DNA from 4 places in the Terribacillus sp. DMT04 genome. Region 3 is predicted to be linked to each of the others. Evidence: riboswitches for the same ligand, from Rfam matches in the RefSeq annotation. Region 3 holds a riboswitch; each other region holds the start of a gene.

Region 1 (4,022 bases), 520 kb from region 3:
TGCTTGCACCAGCAACTGGGAAAATGATTGCTGACTTGCTAAGCGGCAATGACGTTTCGGATCAATGGAAGGAAGCGTTTCGGGTGGATCGGCCGTATTCCAATGAGGAGGTATTGGTGTGACAATTCAACTAAATGGCAGGCAGCAGAAATTATCTGGTGAGATTCATACAATTGCACAGCTGTTAGCGTCACTGTCCCTAGAAAATAGAATAGTAATTGTGGAGTTGAATAAAGAGATTATCAATAAGGCTGCTTATACCGACCAGCCGATAAAAGATGGCGATCAAGTAGAATTAATCCATTTCGTAGGAGGAGGATGAAACATGTTACAAATTGCTGATAAGTCATTTACATCCCGTTTGCTATTAGGAACAGGCAAGTACCCATCATTTGAAGAACAGAAGGAAGCAGTAAATATATCAAATGCTGAAATACTGACATTCGCAGTGCGGAGGATGGATATATTTGAGGCATCACAGCCGAATTTTCTGGAACAGCTGGATTTGAGTCGGTATACGTTGCTGCCAAATACAGCAGGCGCAAAAACAGCAGAAGAAGCTGTCCGTATTGCCAAGCTAGCTAAAGCGTCTGGATTATGTGACATGGTGAAGGTAGAAGTGATCGGCTGTGATAAGACATTGCTTCCAGACCCAGTTGAAACGTTACGGGCAACAGAAATGCTGTTAGAAGAGGAGTTCATTGTCCTGCCTTACACGTCAGATGATGTTGTATTAGCCAAACGTCTCGTGGATTTGGGCGTGCATGCTATCATGCCGGGAGCATCACCTATTGGTTCAGGAAAAGGAATCATAAATCCTTTCAATCTGCGCGTGATCATTGAACAAAGCAATGTACCCGTCATTGTTGATGCTGGCATTGGCTCACCGAAGGATGCAGCGTACGCGATGGAGCTTGGAGCTGACGGTGTGCTGCTAAACACAGCGGTCTCTGGGGCTGCTGATCCTGTCCGGATGGCACATGCTATGAAACTAGCAATAGAAGCGGGCAGATTAGGTTTTGAAGCAGGAAGAATTCCAGAGAAAAATTACGCGGAAGCTAGCAGCCCGGGTGAAGGGTTGTTTACGTAATGCAAGATCGTTATCGTAAACAAGAGCTGTTTATCGGTAAAGAAGGCCAGATGCAGATAGAAAACAGTAAGATTGTTTTAATCGGAATGGGTGCTTTAGGCTCTGCTTCTGCAGAAATGCTTGTGCGTGCGGGTATTGGGGAGCTCGTGCTTATCGATCGGGATTATGTAGAACTACACAATCTGCAGCGTCAGCAGTTATATACGGAAGAAGATGCTGCCGCTTATCTGCCGAAAGCGCTAGCGGCAGCGGAGCGGTTGCAAGCAATCAATCAGCATGTAAAGCTGCATGCTGTGATTGAGAACATAGATCATCATAATATCGAACAACTGGTAGAGGGAGCGCATGTGATTTTAGATGCTACCGATAATTTTGAAACGCGACTGATTGTTAACGATGCAGCCACAAAATACGGTATACCATACATCTATGGAGCATGCGTTGGCAGCTATGGGGTAACATATCCCGTTGTTTCGAAGGATGCACCATGTCTGCATTGTCTTCTGGAACAGCTTCCGCAGCAAAGTGAAACATGTGATACAGCCGGAATTATCAGCCCAATTGTACAATGGGTGGCAGCCATGCAAGTGACGCAGACATTACGGATTTTATGCCGTCAGGAAGTAGCACCTGAGCTGCGCGCATTTGATATATGGACGGGAGATTATACAACAGTGAACGTGCAACGTCTTCAGGATCCGAACTGTCTAAGCTGTAGTACAGAAGCTAAGCGGCCATATCTAAATGGAGCCACGCAGACAAAGCTGGATGTACTCTGTGGCAGAGAAGCTGTTCACATACGGCCAGGATCAAAGAAATCACTGGATTTAACAGCTTTATCTGAACAATGGGTTTCTGCAGTGGAACCCGTAACCGCCAACGAATACTTGCTGGCATTTCATCACAGAGGACATCGGGTTGTACTGTTTGCAGACGGGCGAGCAATTATTCACGGCATAGATGATATTAATCGAGCGCGCTCTCTTTATGACAGTCTTGTCGGCTGATAGTGTTGGAATTTTCTGTTGACTCATTGGTAACGCAATGTTAAAATTCTCCATAACAAATATAAAATTCTTATCAAGAGCGGCGGAGGGACTGGCCCGACGATGCCCGGCAACCTGCAAGTTTATCTGACTTGTAAAGGTGCTAATTCCTGTAGATGAGAAGACACAGTACGGATCCTACGTCTCCCTGTCCTCTCAGGGAGGCTTTTTTTATGCAGAAAATCATCCGAGGAGGCAAAAATAATGACAGCAGTAAGAGTTGGATTAATAGGGTACGGCACAGTGGGCAGTGCAGTGGGCAGAACAATTCGTTCTCATCAGGAGAATCTGCAGACAGTATTCGGTAAGGAAGTACAAGTGGCAGGTGTGTTAGTCCGGGATAAACAAAAATATGAACAGGAAGTACAGGATGTCCTGCTTACAGATAATGTAGAGGAATTCTTTGCACGAACAGATTTGGATGTCGTTATTGAAGCGAGTGTAGGCATCGAGCCTGCGTACAGCTATTTGACGAAAGCTATATCTCGCGGTTGTCACATTATCACTGCCAATAAGGAAATGATTGCTTCTAAAGGAGCAGAGCTAAAGGCATTAGCGAAAGAAAAAGGTGTACGTCTCGAATATGAAGCAGCAGTAGCAGGCGGTGTACCAGTTATTGGCACGCTAAAACAACTGCTGCATATTAACCATGTTGTTAAAGTAGAGGCTATTTTAAATGGCACATCAAATTTTATCTTGAGCGAAATGGCCGATAAAAACATTTCGTTTGAAGAGGCATTACAGCTTGCGCAAGAAGCAGGTTTTGCAGAAGCTGATCCAGCTAATGATGTAGATGGCTGGGATGCATTTTATAAATTGATGGTCCTAAGTGATTTATTATTCGAAGCACAGCCAGATTGGGAAAAAGTGACACGCAAGGGCATCCGTTCCGTTTCCTCGCAGGATATTCATGCAGCTGCCGAACGAGGATGGAAAATTAAACACGTTGCGACGCTCGAAAATACGGGGGAGAAGTGACAGTATACGTGGAGCCGGTTGTATTATCAGCTGCGCACCCGCTTTACAGTGTAGATGGAGTAGATAATGCTGTTTGTATCGAGGGTGATCTTGTCGGAAAACTGAAACTGCAAGGGCCAGGTGCTGGTGCGCTGCCAACTGCAAGTGCCATCGTAGAAGATTTAGCCAATCTTGTGCACCAGCGCAAGGAACTCAGTGTAAAACGACAGTTCCAATTCACGGAGAAAAGGGAAGCTGCGCCGTACGTGCATCTGCCTTCGGGCCAAGTTGTAGTTCAAGAGAAACCCGCGGAGGAGAACTACTATCGGGTGGTTGGTAAAACCGAACGTTTAGTAGCGGAGGCCTGACAATGTGACAAGTGCTTCGGTCTAAGAAGATTAAAAAGGAACTGACTATGTTAGTTCCTTTTTGTGTAGATTTATTTCTCGTTATGCAGAATTGGCTGAGTTTAAAAGATAATAGTTGAATATTTATGAAGGGGTAGGTATTACTCTTAATTATCTGTTGGAATAAGTAGAAGGAGTGCAAAACATGAAATTCTCTCTGTATTCAGTAATGGCACCAGATATGACGCCGGAAGCTCTTATTGGTTATTTAAAAGAAACTGGCTACTCCGCTGTAGAATGGCGGTTCAAAGACACAGCAGCAGAGTTAAGACAGGAAGCACCTAGCTTTTGGAGAAATAACTTGTGTACCATATCACCAGCAATAACGGATCAAGAGATTGAGAATTTAAAAAGCACTGCGAACCATAATGGAATTAACATATTAAGTGTTCTTCCATACTTAACTACTGGAGATTTAAAAGCTACCGAACAAACATTGCAGGTTGCGCAAAAGCTTGGTGCTGCCACGATACGTATTGGTGTACCGTCTTATGATCGGTCTCAACATTATAATGACCTGTT
Region 2 (4,022 bases), 230 kb from region 3:
TCCGAAAAAGGCAATGAACCACATCCAGAAAACAGCTCCCGGTCCTCCTGCAGCTATCGCTGTTGCCACACCGGCTATATTACCCGTTCCCACCCTTCCTGACAATGCAATAACCAGCGCCTGAAAAGGGGATACGCCGGAAGCAGAACTTTTGCCAGTGAATGTTTGGGTAATCATGTCTTTAAAGAATCTTACTTGCAAGAAACCTGTAGCAATAGTATAAACTCCTGCCACCACAGCGATGAACACTAGCATCGGCACACTCCATAGATATTCGCTAACCTTCCCCAACATAGCTTCAAAGCCCAATAGAATTCCTCCTGGAAAGATGTATTTAAGACGTCGTATGCGTTTATTATGTCGGAAGTGTCAGGAGGTTGCATGCTTTTTGTAAGGTTATCTACGTAAAATAATTAATTTTTCAGAAAATAAACCATTATTGATCTCTGTCAATGATTTCTAGCACGATTGTCTAACAATTCGAAGCAGATATTTTAGTTTACAGAAGACAAAAGCCCTTCTAAATAAGACAGCATTATGCTGCTGATTCAGAAGGGCAATTTCATACTTATGTGATTCTCTTATCGAAATGTATCATGGATTGGGTGGAACAAATCCTCCGCTGCTTGGCGTACAATTGAGAAATGATCTACATTATAATGTCCGTGCAAAATTTGATTATGATGCTGAATGATTTGCTCTGCACTTAGCACATCAGATCCTGCTGTGGCATGACCATCCGCAACGAGTGTCACATCCATTCCTTGTACCGTTGCATAACGCACAGCTGTATCTATGCAATGCTGCGTTTCACAGCCCATGATGACAAGATGGGCGATGTCTGCCTGCTTTACATACGCCAGCAGACCTGTACCGTGAAAGGCATTTGTTGCTTGTTTGTTAAAGATTGTCGCTTCTTCTGGCACAATGATTTGTGGGTGAATAGCAAAACCTGTTCCTTGGCCTTCTGCTACATCCGTATCACGTACAAACAAAATGTCAGCGCCCGCGGCTTGTGCTTTGCTGATGACTACATTAATTTGCTGTAGCAGATTCTCCTTCTGATAGACAGGTCTTTCACCTGCTTCGCCTTCAATCAATGCATGCTGTGCATCAATGATCAGTAGTGCTTGCTTCAAAGACAGCTCCCCTTTATCTGGTTGCTAGAACCTTCCTGCATTGCGACTTGGTTAAGTTTTGACTCTTTTTCATCCGTAACCGCCTCCTTTTTACTAATAATTTCAGTATATAGGACAACTATCTGAGACGCATAACTTATTTTCTTAAAATTGCAATTCTTTGCTGCGTAAAAGATATGTCTGAATCAGCTGCGTGGTATTCTCCAAATCCTTGATTGAAACAACTTGTGTTGTCTGATCCAGATGCTCTATTGGTATATTGAGCACGCTTATTGGGGTCTTGGTAGACAGTTTCTTATATCGATGCTGAAATAAAAACTCCAACTGAAACGCAATGTCATGCGCGATTGCTAAATCAACTAAGAGGTTCTTCAGCGTTTGGTTAATGGGAATCGTTTTGTCTGCTACTTTTATAACGACACCGCTGCCCAGCTTAATGGTTTCCTTACTTTTTTGGGAAGTGCTTGGACGCGGTACAGAGCCGACATAGAATGCCGCTTCTCCTTCTAGCTGGCTGAGGAGCAGTTTTTTGTTTTGAGAAGGAAAAAAGATGACGGTAATTTCCCCATCGCCAGGCTCCCATTGCTGGAGCAGTTTTATGGCAATAGCTGGTGCGATTTTATTGTCCAGTCCTTTGCCGACAACTCTGCCGCTCACTTCGTCCCCAAGATACAGCTGGTCATCATAGCATGTCACATAATTGCCCGTTTCCACTCCCATTTGATGTGCCTCTTGTGCTGTATTCGCACCAATATCAATAACAGCTGCGTGCTCTTCCGCTTCACTTGTCACGACCACACCTTGCAGCAGCCCCTTCTTCGTCTCCACTTGGACTGACTGGCCTAGAGCGAAGGTTAAGGAAAAGTAGTTTGCATCTGCTGCAAGTGCGCCGAAATCCGTCACAGCTGTCACAACATGCACTTCTTCCTTCACCTCTGCCAGCAGTGTTATTTTCGGCGCATACCTCTCCCCAAATTTGCGGACAATAAGATTCCCTCGTTTGTCAACGTGCAGCTCATCAGCAAACGGCGTTATCTTTTCCACTATTTGCGACACAAATGACTGACTGCACCCTTTGTACTTGGATAGATCACGTATTAATTGAAACATATTGTGTTCCCCTCTCTGTAAACGACAGCGGGACAAATACAAAAGCCTCTCGGACAGATGCGTCGAGAGGCTTCCTCTATTCATCTTATCTGCCGGTAATCAAACCGATGGATGTAGCACAGTATCTGTTAACAGACCTGATGCTGAGGTTTCACAGGGCCATATCCCTCCACCTCTCTGGATAAGAAACATATATAGTTTTAAGGAAGTGTAGCAAACGTTTTCGGTATTGTCAATATACCTTATCGGAATAATCGGAAATAATATTCCTTTAGCTTCCTTTTTCCTCTCTGGTATAATGCGATTAACAAGTACGCCTATAAACAGGTCGTAAAGGATGTTATAAGATGCTGGATGCCACCGATCAACAAATACTAAAAGAATTAACAAAGAACAGCCGGATTACGATGAAAGAACTTGGAGAGAAAGTTCATCTTTCTGCTCCTGCCGCTGCAGCAAGAATTGCCAAACTGGAGGACAATCATATTATCGAGGGCTACTCCATCCGAATTAACCAAGATAATTTAGGATATCCCCTTCATACATTTTTGACGATCTTCACCAAGAATACGAGCCACCAGCCTTATTTGGCTTTTCTTCAAACAAAACAACTGTTTATCGTGAACAACTATAAAATAAGCGGTCAAGGCTGTTACTTGCTGGAATGCCGTTTTCCATCACAAGCAGATTTGAATCAGTTTTTGAATGAGTTAAATGACTATGTGAATTACAATCTCTCTATTGTTATTGATCAATAAAGCAACACATATCAACTAACTCTTTCGAATCCAAAGCAAAAGCTTTAAAACACGTTAGAAAAGCCATGTATGAAATAATTCTCCTATTCTAAACTATACATACTTTGAAAAAGGGAGAGAATACCATGCATGTAAAACTAATTCGGAATGCAACACTTGTCGTTGATTATGCAGACAAGAAATTTTTAATCGATCCAATGCTAGCCGCAAAAGGAACATATCCGCCATTTCCAAACTCTGTTCGACAAGATCAATATAATCCTCTCGTTAATTTACCGGAGCCCGTGGAAAACATTCTTGACGGCGTTGATGCTGTTATCTTAACGCATTTACATCTGGATCACTTTGATGAAAGCGCAAAAGAATTGCTGCCAAAGGATATAAAGATATATGTTCAAGATGAAAATGATGCAAATGAGGTTAAAGCGAGCGGCTTTACAAATGTAGAGATTCTTACAGAAAACACAGTCTTGGATGACATACAGTTAGTGAAAACAAAAGGAGAACATGGGCGCGGAGACATATTGAAGCTTGCTGGCAATGTTTGCGGGGTAATCTTGAAGCATGCGGATGAAAAAACACTGTATATTGCCGGAGACACCGTCTGGTATGCGGCAATACAGGATACAATTGCAAAGCAGCAGCCTAAAGTCATTGTCGTCAATGGCGGCGATAATCAATTTCTCGAAGGCGGCTCCCTTGTAATGGATAAGAAAGATATTTTAGAAGTGGCCAAAGCTGCTCCACATGCAACTGTCCTCTCTGTCCATATGGAAGCTGTTAATCATTGGGGACTATCAAGAGAAGAACTTCGGCATTATCTTGTCGAAAAGAAGATAGCCGATCAAGTAATGGTACCTAATGATGGCGAGTCCTTAAAACGCTAATCGTGTTATGTAAAAAAGAGATGAACGCAGAAGCGCTTATCTCTTTTTCTTATATCGTATATTAATCGGCTGGCATCCAGCTCGCGCCAATGCCGCCGCGGCCAAAGTGAATGGCCATCACGGTGCTT
Region 3 (4,022 bases):
TGTTGGTAATTCTAGGCTGAAATATTACACAAAAACCTATGCTATGATGTTGCTGCAACAAGAAAAACACATCCTTGAAAGGAGCAACATACATGTTTAAGAAAGTACTCGTAACAACATTATCTACAGCTATCCTAGCCGGAGGTGCTTTGGCAGGAACAGCAGATGCTGCTTCAGCTCACCCAGTAAAAGCAGAGGCACAAGTGCATGTCGTAAAAGGATCTTTCTCTTCTATTGAAGATTTAAATACCTTGGTGAATAACTACCTATCACCTTATAAAATTCAAGTTAATCTTAATAGCTTGCTAGCAGGTTATGGTATACAGCAGCTAGAACAAGCACAAACTCCAGCACAAGAAACAACGGAGCAGAAACAAGTACAAACTCCAGCAACAGAGCAAACAGGAGTAAAAGCTCCAGCACAAGAAGCACCTAAGCAAGAAGAAGTACAAACACCAGCACAGGAAGCACCTAAGCAGGAAGAAACAAAAACTCCAGCACAACAAGCACCTGAGGCAGAAGAAGTAACAGCTCCAGCAGCACCGAAGCAAGAAGAAGCAGCTGTACCACAAAAAGAAGAGCAAGCAACAGAAGAGCAAGCACAGGCTCCAGCTCAAAAGCAGCAACCTGCAGCTGACAACAAGCAAACAGAAGAAAAGCAAGCAGCAGAAGGCCTAAGTGCTTTTGAACAACAAGTAGTAGAACTAACAAACCAAGAGCGTGCAAAGAATGGTCTTAGTCCTTTAAAAGCAGATGTTGAACTAAGCAAAGTAGCACGTGCAAAATCACAGGACATGGCTGACAATGGTTACTTTGACCACAACAGCCCAACTTACGGTTCTCCGTTTGACATGATGAAATCTTTCGGTATCTCTTATAAAACTGCAGGTGAAAACATCGCCCAAGGTCAAAAGACACCAGAAGAAGTAGTACAAGCATGGATGAACAGCCAAGGTCACCGCGAAAACATTATGAACCCTGATTACACAAACATCGGAGTCGGATATGTCGAAAACGGTAACTACTGGACACAGCAATTTATTGGCAAATAATTCTGATTACTATATAATGAAAAGCAGCCGTAGTTATTGCGGCTGCTTTTCTTGTATGTAGGAGGGGAAATCATGGATCTGATATCCTTGCTTGCAGAAGAAAAAATCAAGCAAGCAGAAGCCAATGGTGAATTTCGCAACCTGCCTGGCGCGGGTAAACCATTGGAATTAGAGGATTTGTCTGGGGTGCCGGAAGATATGCGGATGAGCTATAAAATCTTGAAAAACGCAGGATATATCCCGCCAGAGATGCAGCTGCAAAAAGAGATTATGAGCATGCGTGATCTGCTTCGATCTTGCATCGATGACGGGGAACGAGCAGCTTATCGAAAAAGGATCAGCGAGAAGGAAATCCAATATGAAGCGCTGCTTGAGAAGCTTCGTCAGCACGCACCAGGTGCCCTCAGGCAATACCAAGACCAAATAGAACATAAACTAACCTAATTATATGGTACTTTCTTATCATGAGAGGTGGAGGGACTGGCCCTTTGAAGCTTCGGCAGCAGGCAGTAATGCACTGTGCCAATTCCAGCAGACGATATGTCTGGCAGATAAGAGGAGCGATTTACCTTGGATAAGGAGCCTCTTCTGTTAAGCAGAAGAGGCTTTTTTACATAGAAAAGAGGAGCTGAACAAAATGCGTAAACAAATCATTCTGCAAGCTTTTGATATGACAGCCGCCATGCATAATGCGCATGGTCTATGGAAACACCCGGAAAGCAGAAGGCACCGCGAGTATAAATCGCTCGACTATTGGATTGAGCTAGCGCGGCTTTTAGAGAAAGGGAAGTTTGATGCGGTGTTTTTTGCCGATGTTCTAGGGGTTTATGATGTGTATGGAGGAGATGAGGCAGCAGCCTTGCGCGATGGTGTGCAAGTGCCGCTCAATGATCCAGCTTTTGTCATACCGGCAATGGCTGCCGTAACAAAGCACTTGTCTTTCGCTGTTACGGTAAGCACTTCGTATGAACAGCCGTTCCATAATGCCCGTAAGTTTTCGACACTTGATCATTTGACCAACGGACGTATTGCATGGAATATTGTTACGTCGTATTTACCGAATGCAGCCCAAAATTTTGGCTTGGAAAAAATGGTCAAGCACGATGAACGTTATCAAATTGCCGATGAATTTTTAGAGGTTTCTTATAAGCTGCTTGAAGATAGCTGGGAGGAGGATGCTGTCATTGCAGACCCGGAAAGCGGTGTGCTTGTTGATGCTGCAAAAGTCCATCGCATCAAGCATAAAGGCAGTTATTTCTCCGTGGAAGGACCGCATGTGAGTGAGCCTTCTCCGCAGCGAACGCCAGTGCTTTACCAAGCTGGCACTTCAGAGAAGGGCAGGGATTTTGCTGCAAAACATGCGGAATGTGTTTTTGTAGGGGGACCGACACCGGAAAAAATTAAGTATTATATAGAGGATATTAAGTCGCGGGCAGAAGCTTACGGCAGAAGGAAGGACGAGATTAAAGCATTCACCTTCCTGCAGGTCGTAGTAGCTGAAACGGAAGAAAAAGCTTACAGCAAGTATGAGGAAATAAAAAAATACTGGAGTGCCGATGCAGCTAAGGCGCAATATGGCGGTTCAACGGGGTATGATCTGGCTGCTTATGAGAATGAAGAAGATTTATTCACATATAAGCATACTGAACAAGGACAATCTCGAGCGGCATATCTGACAAAAGACGCTGCACGACCATTTACGGTTAAAGAGATTCAGGAAAAATTCAGTAAACCTGCTGAGATGGACATTTTTGTCGGCAGTCCGGAACAAGTAGCAGATCAAATAGAAGAATTCTTTGTTCGCAGCGGAGTAGATGGATTCAACCTGACACATTATATTACACCAAAAGATTTGCAAGATTTTGTCGAGTTAGTTGTTCCAATTCTGCAGGAGCGCGGGTTATATAAAAAAGCGTACAAAGAGGGTACTTTTCGAGAGAAACTATACAACCACCCGTACCTCCAGTCTGGACACCCAGCAAAACAAAGGAAGAGGAGCTGATAGTCAGCCCCTCTTTTTTCTATTCCAGATAAGTCAATGTGCCGCTGCCGTCTTGGTAAGAGATGGTGGCCAGCGCACCATTGATCATTGTCAGCTGGGGCGGCATATGGCCAATATCGGCATCATAAATAATAGGTAGTTCAAGTTCGGCTGCAAATTCATGAATCATTTGTTCAATTGTATAGTCTTCCGTAGAGGTGCTTCTGGCAGGTCGTCCGAATATAGCACCGCTTGCCCCCTCAAACCAGCCTAATTCTCGTAAATGCCAAAGATTTCGATAAACTTCAGCTGTCCCCCAGTCGCCCCATTCCAAATAAACAATGGTGTTCTCTGTAAAACCATTCCGCCATTTTTCAATTGGTGCATATTGCGTCCCGGCAATGGCGGTTAATGTATTCAAACATCCGCCAATCAACCGGCCGGTAAAGGACACGGAATTACCAGTTGTGGATTTCCATTCTGTTTTGCTGTCCAAATCAAAGCCCGACGCGTCATCTTGTTCAAAAAGAGCATCCCAGGAAGATTGATAAAGAGAAGATGAATGCTGAACGAAATTTTCGCGAGATGGAGCAGACAGCAAGTTATGCCACTGCTTTGTTGTCTGATCGAGCTTGTCCATATGTAAGTCGAAAAAGTTAGTAGCGTGGGCGCTGGCGATATTGGTTTGGAGTGTATAGCTGCAAAGCAATGTGCTTGTATCAGAATAGCCGATGAGCCAAGTTGGCTTGCTTTTAGCTAGCTTCTCCCAATCAAGCTTTGGTAATACTTGTACAAGCAATTCTCCGCCCCAAGGCGGCATCACAGCATCGATAGCAGGATCTGTCATAAAGCGCATTAGTTCTTTTGCGCGGATCTCAGCCGGGCAGCTTCGTGCGGCTTTTTGAGTCCAGACAGTTTCTCCGATAATGACATGGTTACAAACTTGCTCCAGCTGCTTTTTAGCTTTATGTACGCGCATATGAAGGTGT
Region 4 (4,022 bases), 1.6 Mb from region 3:
TGCCATTCCGGAAGCAACTCCAACAGCAGCGACCCCGTCTTCCAACAATGCAATTCGTTTTTCCAGTACATCTACGGTCGGATTTCCAATACGAGAGTAAATATTGCCAGGCTCATCCAAAGCGAATAAGCGCTCTGCGTGGTCTGTGTCATGGAACAAGTACGAAGTCGTCTGATAAAGCGGTACCGCTCTGGAACCTGTTGTCGGATCTGGTGCTTGACCGCCATGTAATGCTAATGTCTCTGCTTTGTATACGGAATTTGTCATTTTGTCATTCCTCCAATTTTTATCGTAATGAAAAAAGCAGCTTCGGATAAGAAGCTGCTCTTTAGGCATTAAACTTCTTATCTTTCAAACTTTTGCTTGCTGGATGTAGCACCTTCTAAGCATTACTGCTTGCAGGTTGCCGGGCTTCATCGGACCAGTCCCTCCGCCTCTCTTGATAAGCTATTATGAAATTTTCATTGGCTGCTGAAGCACTTCTCGAATATGATGTCCCCATTTCTCAAACTCGAGCAGAAAACCATCATGTCCGTAAATCGTATCAACGCATACATGTCGTCCTTCAGGAACTTCTGCTGTAAACGCAGCAATGTCCTCTGATGGGAATAAAAGATCCCTTGAGAATCCGAAGGTCAATACAGATGCCTTCACTTTGCTGGCAGCAGCCTTCCATCCGCCTCTGCCTCTGCCAATGTCATGACTGTTCATTGCTTGCAATAATGTTAGGTAGCAGTTAGCATCAAATCGGCTGACAAGCTTTTCGCCTTGATGATTGAGATACGATTCAACTTCAAATTCACTGTTAGTTCCAGAGGATGCCGCACGGCGGAAGCGTTCATTGTATTGATGATCAGATCGGTACGTGATCATGCCGATCATCCGCGCAATTGCCAGTCCGGCAGCTGGCTTCTTGTCTGCCGTATATTTGCCATTATTCCAATCAGGGTCAGAGATAATAGCAGACTTGGCAATGTGATTATAAGCCATTGCGTAATCACTCACATAAGGTGTTGCTGCTAGCGGGATGAGTACATCCATAAACTCAGGGTACATAATGCCCCACTCCAACACCTGCATACCGCCCAGTGACCCGCCAATTACTGCTCGCAAATGGGTAATTTTCAGTTTGTCTAAGACAAGGCGCTGGACATTCACCATATCCCGAATCGTAATCTGCGGAAAATCCGCCGCATACACTTGATCATTTACAGCATTTCTTGATAAAGAACTTGTCGTCCCATTACATCCGCCTAATACATTGCACGCTATTACTTGGTACGTACTCGTGTCAACATATCCGCCGGACTGAAGCAATCCGCTCCACCAGCCAGGCTCAGATGCAGTACCTTTTGCAAACTGATCTCCTGTGAGTGCATGACAGATTAACACTGTTTCTGCGTCTGATGGGCCGCTTCTTTCATAGGCTACTTCTACACCCGAGAGGCATTCACCTGATTCAAGCTTCACATCTCCAATGTTGATTTTGCCTGCATAATATGACTGTGCAGTCTTCATTTCAGTACGTTTGCCTCCCATCAAATAAAAAAGCCACCCTGAGAGGACAGGGTGGCATATGTACCGTCATGTCTCTCTCATCTCTAAAGTGTGTGTACACTTTCAGGAATTAGCACCTTAGAAGCATTGCTGCTTATAGGTTGCCGGGCATCGTCGGGCCAGTCCCTCCGCCTCTCTTGATAAGAGTTCTATTTATTTGTTAAGAGGATTGTAGCATGAGTTTTTTTCATCGTCAACTATGTATTCTGAATTTTTTGCCAGAAAAAAATGTTCTATAATTTGGACGCCCCGCATCGGCAGCTGCCAATGCGGGGCTAAAATGTAACTTTTCTATTGTTAGTGGAGAATGCTTTCTGCAAACTCCTGCCGCGGTACTTTTTTCTACATGGTAGTTTTACTTATACGATACAATCCCTACCTCTATTGCATCCTCACGGCTCCAAGGCCGCTCCAGTCTGAATAAGTACTTCTAATTAAACTATAGCAGAACGCCAGAGATCTTCGCGTAAGTTACTTAAAAACGAAGACGTAAACTATTCTATCACGCTTTACAATAAATGTAAAGCCTATCATGCAGCATCTCTCCGCAGCTACTATGCTATTCCCTTTTCCTCCGCTTCCAAACCAATTCTAATTCAATTTTTTTAGCACCACCCCCTTTTCGTAACTTTATATGACAGAAATGCTGAAAACACTCACATAACTTGGTCAGAAATATTCACGTAAGATAACCTCACAAGTTTGTTACATTTTTTCGTCTGGCACTTATAATGAGAAAAGATTCAAATTTTCAAACAATTAAAGAAAACACAGGGGGTAGAGAAAATGGATATGGCTAACACGGTATTCATGTTTGTCGCAACTGTACTTGTATGGTTGATGACACCAGCACTTGCACTCTTCTATGGCGGTTTAGTAAGAAGTAAAAATGTACTGAGCACAGCGATGCACAGTTTCACGACACTGGCGATAGTCTCCATCATTTGGATTGTGGTTGGCTTTTCCCTGGCCTTCTCACCAGGTAACGGAATTATTGGCGGATTAGAATATTTCGGATTGAATAACGTTGGGTTTGAACCTGCGGAAGGTCACACAATTCCTTTTAACTTATTTATGATGTTTCAGATGACATTCGCTATCCTGACAACAGCAATCGTGTCTGGCGCCTACGCCGAACGTATTCGTTTTCCAGCATTCATTTTATTCACAGTACTTTGGGTTCTCATCGTTTATTCACCGCTTGCACACTGGGTTTGGGGCGGCGGCTGGATTGCAGAAATGGGCGCACTTGATTTTGCGGGCGGGAACGTTGTCCACATTTCATCTGGTCTTGCTGGCTTGGTTGTCGCACTCGTTATCGGCAAACGAAAAAATGCCGGCGCTACCGCACCACATAACCTTATTTTCACGTTAATCGGCGGTGCACTGCTTTGGTTCGGCTGGTTTGGATTTAATGTCGGAAGTGAACTAGCTTTTGATGATGTAGCAATGTATGCCTTCATAAATACGAATACAGCAGCTGCATCTGGTGTACTCGGCTGGATGATTATTGAATGGGCTGTGAACAAAAAGCCGACTTTACTGGGAGCTGTATCTGGTGCGATTGCTGGTCTTGTCGCCATTACTCCAGCGGCCGGGTTTGTATCACCGATTGCCAGCATTCCAATCGGCTTTATCGGCGGCATCGTCTGCTTCTGGGGCGTTGGCTGGCTGAAAAAGAAACTAGGCTATGACGACGCCTTGGATGCCTTCGGATTGCATGCAGTCGGCGGCACATGGGGCGGTATTGCAACTGGTTTGTTCGCCAGTGACTCCATCAACGCCATTGTCACAAATAACGGTCTTTTCTACGGCGGCGGAATTGATTTATTATGGAGACAGGTAGTTGCTATTATTGCAACCTACATTTTTGTCGGAGTGGTTACATTCATCTTAATCTCCATTGTGAATCTTATCTTCAAAGCACGTGCCACAGAAGAAGAAGAAGCAAAAGGTTTGGATCTTACCATGCATGGCGAACGCGCTTATCAGGATTAACCTAAAAGGAGGATATGTATATGAGTGATATGTTTAAGGTAGAGATTATTACAAGAAACTCAACGGATCTCGAGGCTTTCAAAATGAAAATGGCTGAAATCGGTGTATCCGGCATGACTTTTTCTCACGTACAAGGCTGCGGGCTTGAAGAAGGCTACACAGAATTGTACCGTGGCGTAAAGAAAGTACAAAACGTATTTGATCGCCTAAAAATAGAAATAGTCGTCAGCTCCGTTCCTGTAGACAATATTATCAAGGCGGCCTCCAGCGTGCTCCACACTGGAAAAGCTGGGGATGGCAAAATCTTCGTCTATCCTGTTCAGCAAACGATTGATATTAATACCGGAAAACAAGGTCCGGCTGCTTTGTGAGAGAAACGCTCCTTTTGGGGCGTTTTTCTATGTAAAAAGCCAGCCTTTTTCAAGGCTGGCTAAGAAGAAGATGATGAGCAGACTAGTAACACTAGG

The links. A riboswitch is a leader RNA that binds a small molecule or an ion and turns the genes downstream of it on or off. The one in region 3 is predicted to bind S-adenosylmethionine.
Region 1: another riboswitch for S-adenosylmethionine. It lies ahead of KS242_RS01675 (homoserine dehydrogenase); the one in region 3 lies ahead of KS242_RS04420 (LLM class flavin-dependent oxidoreductase).
Region 2: another riboswitch for S-adenosylmethionine. It lies ahead of KS242_RS03300 (hypothetical protein); the one in region 3 lies ahead of KS242_RS04420 (LLM class flavin-dependent oxidoreductase).
Region 4: another riboswitch for S-adenosylmethionine. It lies ahead of metX (homoserine O-acetyltransferase MetX); the one in region 3 lies ahead of KS242_RS04420 (LLM class flavin-dependent oxidoreductase).

The regions. Positions count from the first base shown of each region.
Region 1 covers NZ_CP077639.1:299,028-303,049, forward strand. The annotation lists gene thiO (glycine oxidase ThiO) at 1-122, shown strand, start outside; gene thiS (sulfur carrier protein ThiS) at 119-322, shown strand; gene KS242_RS01665 (thiazole synthase) at 326-1,090, shown strand; gene KS242_RS01670 (ThiF family adenylyltransferase) at 1,090-2,097, shown strand; SAM riboswitch class I at 2,165-2,259, shown strand; gene KS242_RS01675 (homoserine dehydrogenase) at 2,341-3,114, shown strand; gene KS242_RS17975 (hypothetical protein) at 3,111-3,461, shown strand; gene KS242_RS01680 (sugar phosphate isomerase/epimerase family protein) at 3,646-4,022, shown strand, end outside.
Region 2 covers NZ_CP077639.1:592,948-596,969, reverse strand. The annotation lists gene KS242_RS03310 (alanine/glycine:cation symporter family protein) at 1-294, opposite strand, end outside; gene KS242_RS03305 (isochorismatase family protein) at 582-1,139, opposite strand; gene KS242_RS03300 (hypothetical protein) at 1,284-2,249, opposite strand; SAM riboswitch class I at 2,332-2,437, opposite strand; gene KS242_RS03295 (Lrp/AsnC family transcriptional regulator) at 2,597-3,007, shown strand; gene KS242_RS03290 (MBL fold metallo-hydrolase) at 3,133-3,894, shown strand; gene KS242_RS03285 (DegV family protein) at 3,956-4,022, opposite strand, start outside.
Region 3 covers NZ_CP077639.1:821,275-825,296, forward strand. The annotation lists gene KS242_RS04410 (CAP domain-containing protein) at 93-1,052, shown strand; gene KS242_RS04415 (DnaJ family domain-containing protein) at 1,125-1,496, shown strand; SAM riboswitch class I at 1,509-1,610, shown strand; gene KS242_RS04420 (LLM class flavin-dependent oxidoreductase) at 1,690-3,054, shown strand; gene KS242_RS04425 (S66 family peptidase) at 3,074-4,022, opposite strand, start outside.
Region 4 covers NZ_CP077639.1:2,428,712-2,432,733, forward strand. The annotation lists gene KS242_RS12860 (PLP-dependent aspartate aminotransferase family protein) at 1-267, opposite strand, end outside; SAM riboswitch class I at 342-449, opposite strand; gene metX (homoserine O-acetyltransferase MetX) at 451-1,518, opposite strand; SAM riboswitch class I at 1,593-1,704, opposite strand; gene KS242_RS12870 (ammonium transporter) at 2,344-3,555, shown strand; gene KS242_RS12875 (P-II family nitrogen regulator) at 3,576-3,926, shown strand.